Regions from separate parts of the Virgibacillus sp. W0430 genome, predicted to be linked through region 1. Evidence: a T-box and tRNA genes for the amino acid it is inferred to sense, from the RefSeq annotation. Region 1 holds a T-box; the other holds one or more tRNA genes.

Region 1 (4,637 bases):
TATTCAAAAGCTAGGCCCTGAAACGTTTTTATGTACGCCCGATAATGTGGATGTAACGGGTTCGATAACCGATTCGCCAGTGGAGTCGGATGAATTTGATAAAGGATGGTAGTCGATTATGTGGCAATTATACAGTATTTTAGATCTTGCTTTAGTTATTTATAGTTATGCTTTACTTATTTATATATTAATGTCCTGGTTTCCGGGCGCTAGGGAATCTTCATTTGGCAATTTTTTAGGTGGAATGTGTGAACCGTATTTAGAGCAATTTAGAAAATTCATACCGCCTATCGGGATGATTGACATTTCCCCTATTGTTGCGATTTTTGTATTATATTTAGCACGAAGTGGCCTGCTCGCTTTATTTCAAATGATTGGATGAATGAATAACAATGAGTATTTATCAGCATTTTAGAGCGGATGAGCATTCTTTTATCGATAAAGTGTTATCATGGAAAGAAACAGTAGAACAAACATATTGCAGTCATTTAACGGATTTTTTGGATCCACGTGAACAACACATTTTAAAAAGTATAGTCGGCACAGCAAATGCGGATGTTCAATTTGCTTTCTTTGGTGGGACAGGAGATACGGAAAGAAAACGATCCGTCATTGCACCATTTTACGAAGAAATAACCAGCACAGATTATCAATTGGCGCTACTACAAGCCACATATCAAAGGAAATTTAATGAGATTACACATCGACATGTTTTGGGGGCTTTTCTATCTTTAGGAATTGACCGCAAAAAGCTTGGAGATATTATCGTTACAGAAGACCGGATTCAAATTGTTGTTGCGGCAGAGATTGCAACTTACGTCGTTGCTCATTTAACACGAATTAAAAATGCTTCCATTCAATTGAAGCAAATAGCATTCTCTAATCAGCTGGAAATGAAACCGGAGTGGGATGAATCTATTAAAACCGTAGCATCTTTACGTCTAGACGTCGTACTAAAGGAAATATATCGATTATCAAGGAAAAGTGCTGTTCAATACATTCAAAAAAAAGCAGTAAAAGTAAATTATAAAGTAGTGGAGGACAGCGCATTTCAGTTAATGGAGGGAGATTTGCTTTCAGTTCGAGGCAAAGGACGAAGTAAGCTAAAACAAATTCATGGGCAGACAAAGAAAGAAAAACTGCGGATTACGACAGCTATATTGAAAATGTAACCGAAATAATTTCGTGATTTCGTTTTAAACACTAGAGTGAACCGCTAAGAACTTTGTCAGAAATTAGTGGAGTTATTCGAATTTTATATTATAATAGGATAAAATGGACCGATTAATGAGGAGGTGGCATACGTGCCGTTATCACCACTGGATATTCATAATAAGGAGTTTACCCGCAGCTTTCGCGGTTACGACGAAGATGAAGTGAACGACTTTCTTGATCAAGTAGTTAAAGATTATGAGTTAACGATTAGAGAAAAAAGAGAATTAAAAGAGAAAGTGAAAGAATTAAATGAAAAAGTTGGCCACTTTACAACTATTGAAAATACGTTAAATAAGTCGATTGTAATTGCTCAGGAAACAGCGGAAGAAGTAAAAGGGAACGCACGTAAAGAAGCAAAGCTTATAATTAAAGAAGCAGAGAAAAATGCGGATCGTATAATAAACGAAGCGTTAAGTGAATCGAGAAGAATCTCTATGGATGTAGAGGAATTGAAAAAACAAGCAAAAGTATTTAGAACACGTTTAAAAATGCTAATTGAGGCCCAATTAGATATGGTCGGTACGAACGATTGGGAAGAGCTGTTTGATGCGGAATTAGAAAAAAATCAAGAATATGCGGAAAAAGTAGAGTAATACGTCATTAATAGGAACGTGAGCCTTGACGTTGTTTGGAATTTTACATATAATTCATTTCATATACATTGCTTAAACGATTAATAGGCGTCCTAACGCTAATAAATACGATGATGGGAACGAATAAAAGTATAGATCTTGTTAAGCGAGTCAGGGAGCGGTGAAAGCCTGGTACAGATACCTTTTATTTTATCATTCCGGAGTAGCCATTTGAAACTAAGTAGAATCGGCCGATTCATTCACGTTACGAATGATAAAGTGGATTTATTTATAAATTTATGAGGGTGGTACCGCGGGTCTTCTCGTCCCTTTTCCAGGGATTTTGAGGCCTTTTTTATTTTTATGAAAAAATTGTTAATTAAACGTTTGTAAGGAGGATAAATAAATGAATTATAAAGACACGTTGCTCATGCCAAAAACAGAATTCCCAATGCGGGGCAACCTACCAAATAAAGAACCAATTCGTAGACAGGATTGGGAAGATAGAAATTTGTACGAGAAAAATTTAGAAAGAACAAAAGATAGACCGTTGTTTATTTTACATGATGGGCCTCCGTATGCGAATGGTGACCTCCACATCGGGCATGCATTGAATAAAATATTAAAAGATTTTATTACCCGCTATAAATCAATGGCTGGGTATCATGCACCATATATTCCGGGGTGGGACACACACGGTCTGCCAATTGAGACGGCGCTAACGAAAAAGAAAAAAATTAATCGAAAACAAATACCGGTGGCAGAGTTTCGCCAAATGTGTGCCGATTATGCGATGGAACAAATTGATAATCAGCGTGAGCAGTTTAAACAGCTCGGTGTGCGAGGCGATTGGGATAATCCGTATATTACTCTTACGAAAGAATATGAAGCGGCACAAATTAAAGTTTTTGGAGAGATGGCGAAAAAAGGATACATTTATAAAGGATTAAAGCCTGTCTATTGGTCTCCATCCTCTGAGTCTGCATTAGCAGAAGCCGAGATTGAATACAAAGATAAACGCTCACCTTCTATTTATGTCGCATTTGAAACGATTGATGGAAAAGGATTGCTTGAAGGTGGAGAGAAGTTTATTATTTGGACAACGACACCATGGACAATTCCTGCTAACTTAGGTATCAGTCTTCATCCAAATTTAGAATACGTAGTCGTTGCAGTAAACAATGAAAAATATGTTGTTGCTCACGATCTATTAGAACCACTTGAGGAAGAATTTGGCTGGGAAGAGGCGACTATCGTTAAAACCTTTAAAGGTCAAGCAGCAGATAAAATTGTTGCAAAGCATCCGTTTTACGAGAGAGAATCAATTGTAATGCTAGGAGACCATGTAACAACAGAGGCTGGAACTGGTTGTGTGCATACCGCACCTGGTCACGGGGAAGATGATTTTTATGTAGCGAAGCAATACAATATCGATGTACTATGTCCGATTGATGAAAGAGGGTATTTTACGAAGGAAGCACCTGGCTTTACAGGGATGTTTTATGACGAAGCGAATAAAGCAGTTACAGAAAAGCTAGATGAAGTCGGTGCACTACTATTGCTAAAGTTTATTACACATTCGTATCCACATGATTGGCGTACGAAAAAACCGACGATTTTCCGTGCAACATCACAATGGTTCGCTTCCATTAAAGACTTCAGACACGATATTTTACAAGAGATTAAAAAAGTAAATTGGTATCCACATTGGGGCGAAACCCGTTTATATAACATGGTTCGTGACCGAGAAGATTGGTGTATTTCCCGTCAGCGGACGTGGGGCGTTCCAATACCAGTATTTTATGGTGAGGATCAGACGCCGATTATTACGGATGAAACAATTCAGCACGTATCAAACTTATTTGCAGAATACGGATCAAATATTTGGTTTGAATGGGAAGCGAATGAGCTGTTACCGGATGGCTTCACATCCGAACATAGTCCAAATGGCATCTTTACAAAAGAAACGGACATTATGGACGTATGGTTTGATTCTGGTTCATCACATGAAGGAGTATTGATGAACCGAAAAGATCATGTACGCCCAGCAGATATTTATTTGGAGGGCAGTGACCAGTATCGAGGGTGGTTTAACTCCTCTTTATCAACAGCTGTCGCAGTTACAGGGAAAGCACCATATAAAACGATTGTCAGCCATGGTTTTGTCTTAGATGGAGAAGGACGAAAAATGAGTAAGTCAATTGGGAACGTTATGGTTCCTTCCAAAGTACTTAAACAACTAGGGGCAGATATTCTCCGTTTATGGGTATCTTCAGTTGATTATCAAGCTGATGTTCGTATATCGCCTGAAATTTTAAAACAAGTTTCTGAAAGCTACCGGAAGATCCGAAATACGTTCCGTTTTATACTTGCCAATTTAGCCGACTTTGATCCGAATAAGGATACAGTTGCAGAAGCAGAACTACAGCCTGTGGATAGATATATGTTATATCGTTTACAAAGCCTCGTTACCGATGTAAAAGAAGACTATGATCACTATGAATTCTCGTCTATTTTCCATCGAATTCATAATTTCTGTGCGGTTGACCTTAGCTCGTTTTACCTTGATTTTGCGAAGGATATTTTGTATATCGAGGAAGCGAATAGCCCACTTCGTCGGAGTATACAGACGGCTTATTATGAAATTCTGACAAGTATTGTGAAGTTGTTGACACCAATTATTCCGCATACGGCAGAAGAAGTGTGGGAATATATACCTGGTGTTGATGCGGAAAGCGTACAGCTTACAGATATGCCAGAGCCAAGAGAAATTGAACAATTTGGACAAGATGATCAGGCTAAATGGAATCATTTTATGAATGTACGCGATGACGTCCTAAAAGCGTTAGA
Region 2 (4,637 bases), on a different contig from region 1:
AAACGATATAAAGTTGTAAACAGCCAAAAATAGCATGTGTTTGATCTCACTTATTTCCTCTTAAGAAGTTTATGTTTTCCGTTTGGGTCGATGTCAACTTCTTTGAAGCACTAGATTGAGTCAAATATTTGTGGGTGTTATTTTAAGAAGTTAAAAACCTCTCTTTGTATTCGTTAATTTTAGTATTGATTCCTACCGACCGCAGTAGATATACACTACGCTTTCCGTGGAGGCTGAAGCCGTGCCCGCGGAAAGCATCCACATGCAGTGAATATCAACGGTGTTATTCATGTGTATATCGTTCGAAGTTAAATTGATCACATATTATCTAGTTAGATTCGTGCATCTGTTCCCCCACAATCATTTTACTCATAGGAAGCACTATCAGTTTGTAACAGGGTTCTTCATCGCTGTTAAGCTCTTCATTCCGTATCGATTCTAGAAAGCGTCAATATAAAAAGCCACGAAAACGTAAACGTTTCGTGGCTTTTCGCTTTTTATTTGTTGTTGCTGTAGTTCTTTTCAACTTCAGCCCAGTTTACTACATCCCAAAACGCTTTTGCATATTCTGGGCGTCTGTTTTGATACTTTAAATAGTATGCATGCTCCCAAACATCAAGTCCCAATAGAGGAGTTTTTCCTTCCATTAAAGGAGAGTCTTGGTTTGGTGTACTCATAATTTCAATTTCTCCATTATTTAAAGCAAGCCAAGCCCAACCAGACCCGAAACGACCAGCTGCTGCTGCTTCAAATTGTTCTTTAAATTTATCAAAGCTTCCAAATTTAGAATTAATTTTTTCAGCTAGTTCACCGGATGGCTCTCCACCGCCATTTGGAGAAAGTGTTTTCCAAAACAGGCTGTGGTTTGCATGTCCGCCACCATTATTGCGAACTGCTGTACGAATGCTTTCTGGTACTGCATCTAAATCTGAAATTAAATCCTCCACTGATTTCTCTTGGAGATTACTATGGCCTTCTAGTGCATCATTTAGTTTTGTTACATACGTATTATGATGCTTTGTGTGATGGATGTTCATCGTTTCTTTGTCTATAGTTGGTTCTAATGCCTCATATGCGTATGGTAGTTCAGGTAATTCAAATTTAGCCATTAATTATCGTCTCCCTTTAAATTACTTTTTATTTTGGAAGAATTGGTAAATCAACCCTTCATTTAAAGAGTATCAAAGCCCATTCATTCATGCAAATTATAAGCATATGAAAAGCATTGGGTTAATCCCAATGCTTTTCATAAAGTGGCTCGAGACGGAATCGAACCGCCGACACAAGGATTTTCAGTCCTTTGCTCTACCGACTGAGCTATCGAGCCATAATATAATGTAGTTTATTATTTGAGTTTGACACCTACATCTTCTAGCCTATGCTTCGATGATATGTGCTTCGGGGTTACTCGAACCGTATTCGGTGTAGTCCTGCTTGTTCTACGTAATTAAACAGTTAATATGTATCAAAAAGGAGGAAGAGGGATTCGAACCCCCGCGGGCTTTGACACCCCTGTCGGTTTTCAAGACCGATCCCTTCAGCCAGACTTGGGTATTCCTCCGACATTTTATGGTGGACCCTGCAGGATTCGAACCTGCGACCGATCGGTTATGAGCCGATAGCTCTAACCAACTGAGCTAAGGGTCCTTATAATTTAATGGTAGCGGCGGAGGGGATCGAACCCACGACCTCACGGGTATGAACCGTACGCTCTCGCCAGCTGAGCTACGCCGCCACATGGCTCCACAGGTAGGATTCGAACCTACGACCGATCGGTTAACAGCCGATAGCTCTACCACTGAGCTACTGTGGAATAAGTTAAATTAATAAAGATAAATGTAAGCAGTATGTTTTATATTCAATTAGATGTTAATTAAGACGACAAGATATAATTTACCACGTTAGATCCAATCTGTCAACACTTTATTTATGCTTGTTTCACAAAACTTTTACTAAAATAAATCCATGCTACAGTATGTAATTTCGGGAAAGAACAATACATACTATAGCATGTTCATTTATTTATTTCAACATATTATTAAAAGATCTAATTATTAAACAATTATAACTTCTCGCTTAATACTTCCTCGGCAATGTTAACTGCATGATCTCCTATTCGCTCTAAATTACTAATAATATCCACAAATACGATACCAGCTGATCCAGAACATCTACCTTCATTTACGCGAATTATATGTTTCTTTCGATACGTTCTCTCCATTTTATCAATTTGGTCTTCTTTTTGTACAACAACTAGGGCTTCCTCTCTATCCATTAAATCAAGGGCTTTAACTGCCTGTTTAACGGTTAGAATGGTTAAATCAAACATATTATTTAAATCTTCATGAGCACTTTCCGTCAAATTAATTTTGTTTGATATTTTATAGTCAATTAATTCAATTATGTTTTCGAAATGATCTCCAATTCTTTCTATATCTCGAACTGAATCCATAAGTGCTGTATGTTTTGCACTCTCTGCTTCTGATAATGTTCCGCTGGAAATACTTATTAAATAATTGGTAATATTTCGATCAAGATTATTTAGCGCACCTTCAATTTGCATTGCCATTTCTGAATGCTTCTGCTGTTGTGTAGTCAAATATAAGCTCGTTTCTTCTAAACCTTTATAAGCGTACTCGCCCATGCGAATAATTTCCGATTTCGCTTGAGAAAGGGCTAACGTAGACGACTGTTGAAGAAAAATCGGATCTAAATGTTTTGGTTTATATTCAACTGTAACATCTTCACCTGGAATAATTTTTGTGACCATCCAAGCAAGAATCGCTATAAATGGAAATTGAATAATCGTATTAGCTATATTAAAACTACCGTGAGCAAAGGCTATCGTCATTTCTGGATTGAGATTAAATTTTCCTTGTAAGAATAGCACATATTTCGTAAAAACATCAAGAATAAGAAGAAAGACGGTCGCACCTACTAAGTTGAAAATAACATGCGTATATGCTGCTCTTTTTGCTGCTACAGTAGCTCCTAAAGAAGCAATTATTGCTGTTATTGTTGTACCAATATTATCGCCAAACAAAACTGGAATAGCTGCTTTTAAACTAATTGCCCCTTCACTAAACAACCCTTGCAAAATACCTATTGTAGCACTGGAGCTTTGTACGATTAACGTAAATACTGTTCCAATAGCAACACCTAATACAGGATTTGAACTCATATCTACAGTTAACTCATGAAAAACTTCCAAGCTACGTAAAGGCTTCATTCCAGAGCTCATTAAGCCTAAACCGAAAAACAAAGCACCAAATCCAAATATCGTTTGACCTGCTGCATTTACTTTTTGATTAGAAAAGAAGAAAAGCAAAAAACATCCTACAGCAATTATCGGTAATGCATATTCGCCAATATTTATCCCAATAATAAAAGCTGTCACGGTCGTACCGATATTAGCTCCCATAATAACGCCTATTGCTTGTCTAAGTGTCATAAAGCCAGCGTTTACTAAGCCAACAGTTAGTACAGTCGTACCTGAACTGCTCTGTATAAGAATAGTTACGATAATTCCAGCAAGAACACCTAGAAACGGATTACTTGTGAATTTATCTAGTATATCCCTTAGACGATCACCTGCTGACTTTTGCAAACCTTCTCCCATATATTTTATACCTAGGAGAAATATTCCGAGTCCACCTACAAACTCAAATATGAGTTGCTGTACATTAATTTCCAATTGATAATCAACCTCACTCGTGTTGTGCCTTTTTATGTAATAGCTTGTCCATGTCCTATTATCAAAAATCAAACATAATTTGTAAAGTAACTTTTAAATATTTTACACTATGTTTACAATTGGTCTGCAAAGGTATAATTATGGTTCTAGCTTTTTTACGAGTATTCTTGTACCGTCAACCTTTACAACTACTATTTTACTTCCTTTTTCAATCCATTGCGCATTCGAAATTCCACTAAAATCTTGACCATTAATAGAGATTGTTCCGACCGGACGTAAATCTGTTAATGTTTCGCCATGTAGCCCAACCAATCCTTCATATTCTTTATTCATGGAACTATAGCCTTTATCTTTCGTCAATCGATCCTTAAGTGCAATCTTTTCCCACATATTTCTTCGCTTAAACATTTTCAGGAAAAAAAAGGCACATCCACTTCCGAGTAACACTCCAATAACAGCATATAACCCTGATGAAATATTTTGTGCTGCTAATGCAGTTGCTAATAGCATGCATGCCAAGCCTAATGTCGCCAGAGTACCATCATTAATTAGCTTACCATCTGCGATAATAAGTAATAATCCAATAAAGTACACAATAAGCATTAAAATAAAGGTGCTCGGTTCTACAATATTTCCATAAAAATAAAATGTTATTAATCCGATACCTAATAGTCCAAATATACCACGCATATTAACAAGTATTTCACCAATCAAAAACATCGTACCAAAAAATGTTATTAAAAATAAGACCCAACCAGCATCTACTATAGGTAAGACCAATGGTATTCCTCCTCTATAATTAAGCCACTCCTACACTAAGGAAGTGATTTTATGGGAATGTTAAAAAGAATGGCTGTTTATCTTTTTATTATTTTATTTCTAATGAGTATGTATAATGACCTTACTAAAGGATCTATTTTGTATGAAGAAGTTGTGCCAATTG

Evidence for each region. A T-box is a leader RNA that pairs with one kind of tRNA and senses whether it is charged. The one in region 1 lies ahead of ileS (isoleucine--tRNA ligase), so its partner is inferred to be a tRNA-Ile.
Region 2: it encodes a tRNA-Ile, which carries the amino acid that the T-box ahead of ileS (isoleucine--tRNA ligase) is inferred to sense. The anticodon was not compared.

What each region holds. Positions count from the first base shown of each region.
Region 1 is NZ_JBPYCS010000004.1:61,013-65,649, reverse strand. Features, by position in the region: gene ACLIBH_RS03420 (cell division protein SepF) at 1-112, shown strand, start outside; gene ACLIBH_RS03415 (YggT family protein) at 119-382, shown strand; gene ACLIBH_RS03410 (RNA-binding protein) at 393-1,172, shown strand; gene ACLIBH_RS03405 (DivIVA domain-containing protein) at 1,305-1,808, shown strand; T-box leader at 1,910-2,121, shown strand; gene ileS (isoleucine--tRNA ligase) at 2,194-4,637, shown strand, end outside.
Region 2 is NZ_JBPYCS010000037.1:5,692-10,328, forward strand. Features, by position in the region: gene ACLIBH_RS13150 (superoxide dismutase) at 498-1,109, opposite strand; tRNA gene ACLIBH_RS13155 (tRNA-Phe) at 1,255-1,327, opposite strand; tRNA gene ACLIBH_RS13160 (tRNA-Ser) at 1,472-1,561, opposite strand; tRNA gene ACLIBH_RS13165 (tRNA-Ile) at 1,571-1,647, opposite strand; tRNA gene ACLIBH_RS13170 (tRNA-Met) at 1,659-1,735, opposite strand; tRNA gene ACLIBH_RS13175 (tRNA-Asn) at 1,739-1,813, opposite strand; gene ACLIBH_RS13180 (Na/Pi cotransporter family protein) at 2,063-3,694, opposite strand; gene ACLIBH_RS13185 (NfeD family protein) at 3,833-4,474, opposite strand; gene ACLIBH_RS13190 (hypothetical protein) at 4,526-4,637, shown strand, end outside.